DNA from 2 places in the Pseudomonas sp. Z4-20 genome. Region 2 is predicted to be linked to the other one. Evidence: predicted binding sites of a transcription regulator. Region 2 holds the regulator's gene; the other holds the start of a gene.
What was found. The regulator sigma-54, encoded in region 2, starts transcription at its own class of promoters, with help from an activator protein. The targets are predictions, from matches to a motif close to ANTGGCATNNANNTTGCTNT.
Positions count from the first base shown of each region.

Region 1: the regulator sigma-54 is predicted to act here: its motif matches at 1,955-1,974, upstream of J3P82_RS16970 (CmpA/NrtA family ABC transporter substrate-binding protein).

Region 1 covers NZ_CP071641.1:3,746,807-3,750,182, forward strand. Annotated here, with positions in the region: gene rmf (ribosome modulation factor) at 326-541, shown strand; gene J3P82_RS16965 (quinone-dependent dihydroorotate dehydrogenase) at 847-1,866, opposite strand; gene J3P82_RS16970 (CmpA/NrtA family ABC transporter substrate-binding protein) at 2,101-3,312, shown strand; gene J3P82_RS16975 (ANTAR domain-containing response regulator) at 3,327-3,376, shown strand, end outside.
Region 2 covers NZ_CP071641.1:1,041,827-1,045,202, forward strand. Annotated here, with positions in the region: gene ptsN (PTS IIA-like nitrogen regulatory protein PtsN) at 1-407, opposite strand, end outside; gene hpf (ribosome hibernation-promoting factor, HPF/YfiA family) at 420-728, opposite strand; gene J3P82_RS04860 (RNA polymerase factor sigma-54) at 805-2,298, opposite strand; gene lptB (LPS export ABC transporter ATP-binding protein) at 2,495-3,220, opposite strand; gene lptA (lipopolysaccharide transport periplasmic protein LptA) at 3,220-3,376, opposite strand, start outside.

The DNA.
Region 1 (3,376 bases), 2.7 Mb from region 2:
CTGAGTGCAACAGGGGGACATTCTCATTCAAACGCGGGGACCGCCCTTCGGCGCAGGGCTGATCATACAGGGGTCTTGCGCAAAAGCGGGCGCTGAACATCATGTTACTTATCGCACTAGCATCTTTACTGTTACGTGCTTATGACAAAAAGATCATTCCATCCGTGTGACGCTTTGGTTAGAACTCACCACAGGTTGGCGTCGCAACGGCGCCGACACCTTGGCTCGTCACGCCGGCAACGAGCCACCAACGGCAGAATGATTCTGCCCCGACCTCGATTGAGGTCGACGCTAAGCAACAGTCAACAAGTGAGGGCAACACCCTATGAGAAGACTTAAGCGTGATCCGTTGGAAAGAGCATTTTTACGCGGTTACCAATATGGCGTTGGTGGTAAATCCCGTGAGCTTTGCCCCTTTACTCTACCGTCAGTACGTCAAGCCTGGATCAATGGCTGGCGAGAAGGACGCGGCGACAACTGGGACGGTATGACCGGCACTGCGGGTATCCACAGACTCAACGAACTTCACGCCGTCGGCTGACACAGGGCTCAATACTCAAGAACTCGACAATTTGAAACCCATATCGATTTAACCACGCACGTCCCATCCGGGCGGCGGGCTACGGCCCAAGGGGCTCCTTCGAGGAGCCCTTTTTAATGGACATGCCAAAGACAACATCATCCTGTGGCGAGGGAGCTTGCTCCCGCTGGGCTGCGCAGCAGCCCCAAAACCATGACACGCGGTGATTCAGACATATCGCCTCCATCAGGCTTCAGGACTGCTTCGCAGTCCAGCGGGAGCAAGCTCCCTCGCCACAATGGATCTGCGCAGAACTAACCTTCGGATCAACCCAACGCCGCAATCGCATCCACCGACTCACGAATCAACGCCGGCCCTTTGTAGATAAAGCCCGAATAGATCTGCACCAAGCTCGCCCCGGCGGTGATCTTCTCGGCGGCATGCCGGCCTTCGGTGATCCCGCCCGCCGCGATAATCGGCAAGCGTCCCGCCAGCTCACCCGCCAGTACTTTCACGGTGTGGGTGCTCTTGTCACGCACCGGCGCGCCAGACAAGCCGCCCGACTCGTCACCGTGTTCCAGCCCTTCGACGCCTTCGCGAGCCAGCGTGGTGTTGGTGGCGATCACCGCGTCCATGCCGGTCTCGATCAAGGCCTGGGCCACTTGGACGGTTTCCTCGTCAGTCATGTCCGGCGCGATCTTGATCGCCAGTGGCACATGCCGACCTTGGGTCAACGCCAGTTCCGCGCGACGCCGGGCCAGGTCGGCCAACAGTTGCTTGAGGGAATCGCCGAATTGCAGGCTGCGCAGCCCCGGTGTGTTGGGCGAGCTGACATTGACGGTCACATAGCTGGCGTGGGCGTAGACCTTTTCCAGGCAGATCAGGTAATCGTCCACGGCGCGTTCCACCGGGGTATCGAAATTCTTGCCGATGTTGATGCCCAGCACGCCCTGGTATTTGGCAGCGGCAACGCGGGCCAGCAGATGATCGACGCCGAGGTTGTTGAACCCCATGCGATTGATGATCGCCTCGGCCTGGGGCAGACGGAACAGCCGTGGCTTCGGATTGCCCGGCTGCGGCCGCGGGGTCACGGTGCCGATTTCAACGAAGCCGAAACCCAGTTGCGCAAAGCCGTCGATGGCCGCGCCATTCTTGTCCAGGCCCGCCGCCAATCCGACCGGATTGGGGAATTCCAGGCCCATGACCGTCACCGGCAATTTTGCCGGGGCTTTGCACAGCAGCCCATTGAGGCCCAGGCGTCCGCCCGCGCCGATCAAGTCCAGGGACAAGTCATGGGAGGTTTCCGGGGAGAGTTTGAACAGCAGTTCACGGGCCAGGGTGTACATGGGCGGCTTTGACTCGGGCGACGAAATGAGGCGGCGATTATAGCCGGGCAACGGCGACGCAAGCGAGGCGTGCGCACAATCCGGCAGCACTGGCATATGCCTTGCACCCTTTTGGTCATCAGCGCCCCATGCCAACACCGGAATGAGTGGCGCACTGTTTCAAAGGACAGCGGCGGCGTCGTTCGGCCTTCTTGGCCAGGACACGGCGCTTATTGGATGTGGAAGGTGATACCGATGAATGAAATTCCAGCCGCCCCCCTGGCCTGGGTCAATGGCAGCGACGCCCCGGAAAAGAGCGCGGTCAACCTCGGCTTCATGGCCCTGAGTGACTGCGCACCGCTGGTCGTGGCCGCCACCCAGGGTTTCGCCCAACCCTACGGCCTGACGCTGAATCTCAAGCGCCAGGCGTCCTGGGCCAACCTGCGGGACAAGCTGGTCAGCGGCGAAATCGATGCCGCCCACAGCCTTTACGGCCTGATCTACGCCGTGCACCTGGGCATCGGCGGCGTCGCCCCAACGGAGATGGCCGTGCTGATGGGTCTCAACCAGAATGGCCAGAGCATCAACCTCTCCCATGGCCTCCAGGCCCAGGGCGTGACCAGTCCTGAGGCACTGGAACTGCACGTGCACCAAACTCGCCCGAAACTGACCTTCGCCCAGACCTTCCCCACCGGCACCCATGCCATGTGGCTCTACTATTGGCTCGCCGCCCAGGGCATTCATCCACTGTCGGATGTCGACAGCGTGGTCGTACCGCCTCCGCAGATGATCGCGCACCTGCAAGCCGGACGCATCGACGGGTTCTGCGTCGGCGAGCCCTGGTGCGCCAGCGCCGTGAAGCAGAACCTCGGCTTCACGTTGGCGACCACCCAGACCATCTGGCCCGATCATCCGGAAAAAGTCCTCGGCTGCACCCGTGCGTTCGTCGAGCAATACCCCAATACCGCCCGTGCCCTGGTGATGGCGATCCTCGAAGCCAGCCGTTTCATCGAACAAAGCACTGAAAACCGCCGCAGCACCGCGCAGTTGTTGAGCGCCCCCGCATACCTCGACGCGCCACTGGACTGCATCGAGCCGCGCCTGCTGGGCATCTATGCCGACGGCCTGGGCAACAGCTGGCAGGATCCCCATGCGATGCGTTTCCATGGCGGCGGCGAGGTGAACCTGCCGTACCTGTCCGACGGCATGTGGTTCATGACCCAGTTCCGTCGCTGGGGCCTGTTGCGCGAAGACCCGGACTACCTGGCCGTGGCCCGGCAAGTCCAGCAGCTCGGGTTGTATCGGGAAGCCGCCGAGGCGCTGGGGGTTTCATCGCCGCGCCAGGACATGCGCAGCAGTCAACTGATCGACGGCACCACCTGGGACGGTTCCGACCCGGCCGGGTATGCCCGCAGCTTCAAACTGCACGCCTTGAGCGATGCGGCTCCCCTTCTCGCCAGCCGCTGACAGGAGCCACGACCATGCTGCGTATCCTGCTGATCAACGACACTGCGAAAAAAGTCGGCCGCCT
Region 2 (3,376 bases):
CTGCGCAGTTTTTCGCGTACTTCCTTGCGGTCCAGCATGCTGGCGATCTGGCGCAGCAGCTCCAGGTGCGCGTCGGTCGCCGCTTCCGGGACCAGCAATACGAACAGCAAGTCGACCGGGGCGCCGTCGATGGCGTCGAAATCGATAGGTGCTTCCAAGTGCAACAACGCGCTGATTGGCGCGGTGCAGCCTTTGAGGCGACAGTGAGGAATGGCGATGCCGTTGCCAAAACCGGTGGAGCCCAGTTTTTCACGGGCGACCAATGCCTCGAAGACGTCTTGCATTTCCAGATCCGGTACCTCGCGGTGGATCAGGTTGGCAATTTGTTCGAGGGCTTTCTTTTTACTGCCGCCCGGCGCGTTCACTTGGGAACGGCCGGGGGTCAGGATGGTTTCTAGTCGGATCATGGATTGGGGGGGTTAACGACCGGTTGCGCCCTGGAGGAGGCTCTGGGTCTTTTCCTTATGCTTTTTGAGTTGGCGATCCAGCTTGTCGGTCAGCAGGTCAATCGCGGCATACATGTCTGAATGCTCTGCGTTGGCAACCACTTCTCCGCCGGGAATATGCAGCGTGGCTTCGATTTTCTGCAGCAGTTTCTCGACGTTCATCGTGACTTGCACGTTGGTAATCTTGTCGAAATGCCTTTCCAATCGGTCGAGTTTCTCGCCGATGTAAGTGCGCAGGGGTTCGGTCACTTCCAGTTGGTGTCCACTGATGTTGACTTGCATACAGCTTCTCCTTCGTTGCCAGTGCATAAAGCGGCAGGTAGAAATACCTGCCACTGGAACGCTGTGGCGTGGCCTGTTACATCAACCGCTTGCGTTCGCTCGAAGGCGCGATCCCGAGGGACTCACGGTATTTGGCGACGGTACGGCGGGCCACCTGAATGCCTTGTGCCTCCAGTAAACCAGCGATCTTGCTGTCACTCAACGGCTTTTTCTGATTTTCCGCCGCGACCAGTTTTTTGATGATCGCGCGGATAGCCGTGGACGAGCATTCGCCGCCTTCGGAGGTGCTGACGTGGCTGGAGAAAAAGTATTTCAATTCATAGATGCCCCGTGGGGTATGCATGAATTTCTGGGTAGTCACCCGGGAAATAGTCGACTCATGCATGCCCACCGCCTCGGCGATGTCGTGCAGGACCAACGGTTTCATCGCTTCGTCGCCGTACTCCAGGAAGCCGCGCTGATGCTCGACGATCTGGGTAGCAACTTTCATCAGGGTTTCGTTGCGGCTTTGCAGGCTCTTGATGAACCAGCGCGCTTCCTGCAGCTGGTTGCGCATGAAGGTGTTGTCGGCGCTGGTGTCGGCGCGCTTCACGAAACCGGCGTATTGGGCGTTGACTCGCAGCTTGGGCACCGATTCCTGGTTCAGTTCCACCAGCCAGCGGTCGTTGTGCTTGCGCACGATCACGTCAGGTACCACGTATTCGGGTTCGGTGGATTCGATCTGCGAGCCGGGGCGCGGATTGAGGCTTTGTACCAGCTCGATGACCTGGCGCAGCTCATCTTCCTTGAGCTTCATGCGACGCATCAGTTGGCTATAGTCGCGGCCGCCCAGCAGGTCGATGAAATCCGTCACCAACCGTTTGGCTTCGGCCAGCCACGGCGTCTTGGCGGGCAGCTGGCGCAGTTGCAGCAACAGGCATTCACCCAGGTTGCGAGCACCGATGCCGGCGGGTTCGAACTGCTGGATGCGATGGAGGACGGCTTCGATCTCGTCCAGCTCGATGTCGAGCTCAGGGTCGAAGGCTTCCAGGATCTCTTCGAGGGTCTCGTCCAGGTAGCCCTGGTTGTTGATGCAATCGATCAGCGTTACGGCGATGAGGCGATCGGTATCGGACATCGGCGCCAGGTTCAGTTGCCACAGCAGATGACTTTGCAAGCTCTCCCCGGCGGAGGTGCGGGTGGTGAAATCCCACTCGTCGTCATCGCCGCTCGGCAGGCTGCTGGCGCTGGTCTGGTATACGTCGTCCCAGGCCGTGTCCACGGGCAGCTCGTTGGGAATGCGCTCGTTCCACTCGCCGTCCTCGAGGTTGTCCACCGTCGGGGCGGCTTCCTGGTAGGACGGTTCCGGGATTTCGGCGGGAGTTTTCTGCTCTACGTTATCGGCCAGCGGATCGGTATTGTCGAAGTCTTCGCCTTCTTCCTGGCGTTCGAGCATCGGATTGGACTCCAGCGCCTCCTGGATTTCCTGTTGCAGGTCCAGGGTCGACAATTGGAGCAGGCGGATGGCCTGTTGCAGCTGCGGTGTCATCGTCAGCTGCTGGCCCATTCTCAAGACTAGCGATGGTTTCATGGCAGGGGCTTAACACCTTATTCGCCGGCGCACATGCGCCATCCACTACAGGGCGCCGGAGCGCCAAACTTAAGCAAATTATATGCCTGAAACTGAAGTGTTTGCCTAGGGGGGACTCTCAATTAATTGAACGCGTCCCCGCAACGTCGGCATTGAAGCGCCGGCATCGCTCGGGCATTCGCCAGGCACATTGTGCTTAAAGGCGGAATTCATGGCCCAGATACACTTCCTTGACCAGTTCGTTGGCCAGGATGGTGGCGGAGTCGCCTTCGGCAATCAACTGGCCGTCATTGACGATATAGGCGGTTTCGCAGATATCCAAGGTCTCGCGCACGTTGTGGTCGGTGATCAATACGCCGATGCCCTTGGCCTTGAGGTGGTGGATGATCTGCTTGATGTCGCCCACGGAGATCGGGTCCACGCCAGCGAACGGTTCGTCGAGCAGGATGAATTTCGGCGCGGTGGCCAGGGCGCGGGCGATTTCCACACGGCGGCGCTCGCCACCGGACAGGCTCATGCCCAGGTTGTCGCGAATGTGACTGATGTGGAACTCTTGCAGCAGGCTTTCCAATTCCTGGCGACGGCCGGCCTTGTCGAGCTCCTTGCGGGTCTCGAGGATCGCCATGATGTTGTCGGCCACTGACAGCTTGCGAAAGATCGACGCTTCCTGAGGCAGGTAGCCGATACCGGCTTTTGCCCGGCCATGCATCGGCTGGTGGCTGACGTCCAGGTCATCGATCAGGACGCGGCCCTGGTCGGCCTGGACCAGGCCTACGATCATGTAGAAGCAGGTCGTCTTGCCCGCGCCGTTGGGGCCGAGCAGGCCGACGATCTGGCCGCTATCGATGGACAGGCTGACATCGCGAACGACCTGGCGACTCTTGTAGCTCTTGGCCAAGTGCTGGGCTTTCAGAGTTGCCATTACTGGGCCTTCTGCTCGTCGGTTTTCTTTTTCGGCTGGATCACCATGTCGATACGCGGGCGCGATTCGGTGACCTTGCTGCCAGTGGCGCGACCGGCGCTGGCCAGTTTCTTGTTGGTGTCATAGACGATTTTCTCGCCTTGAGTCACGTTGTTG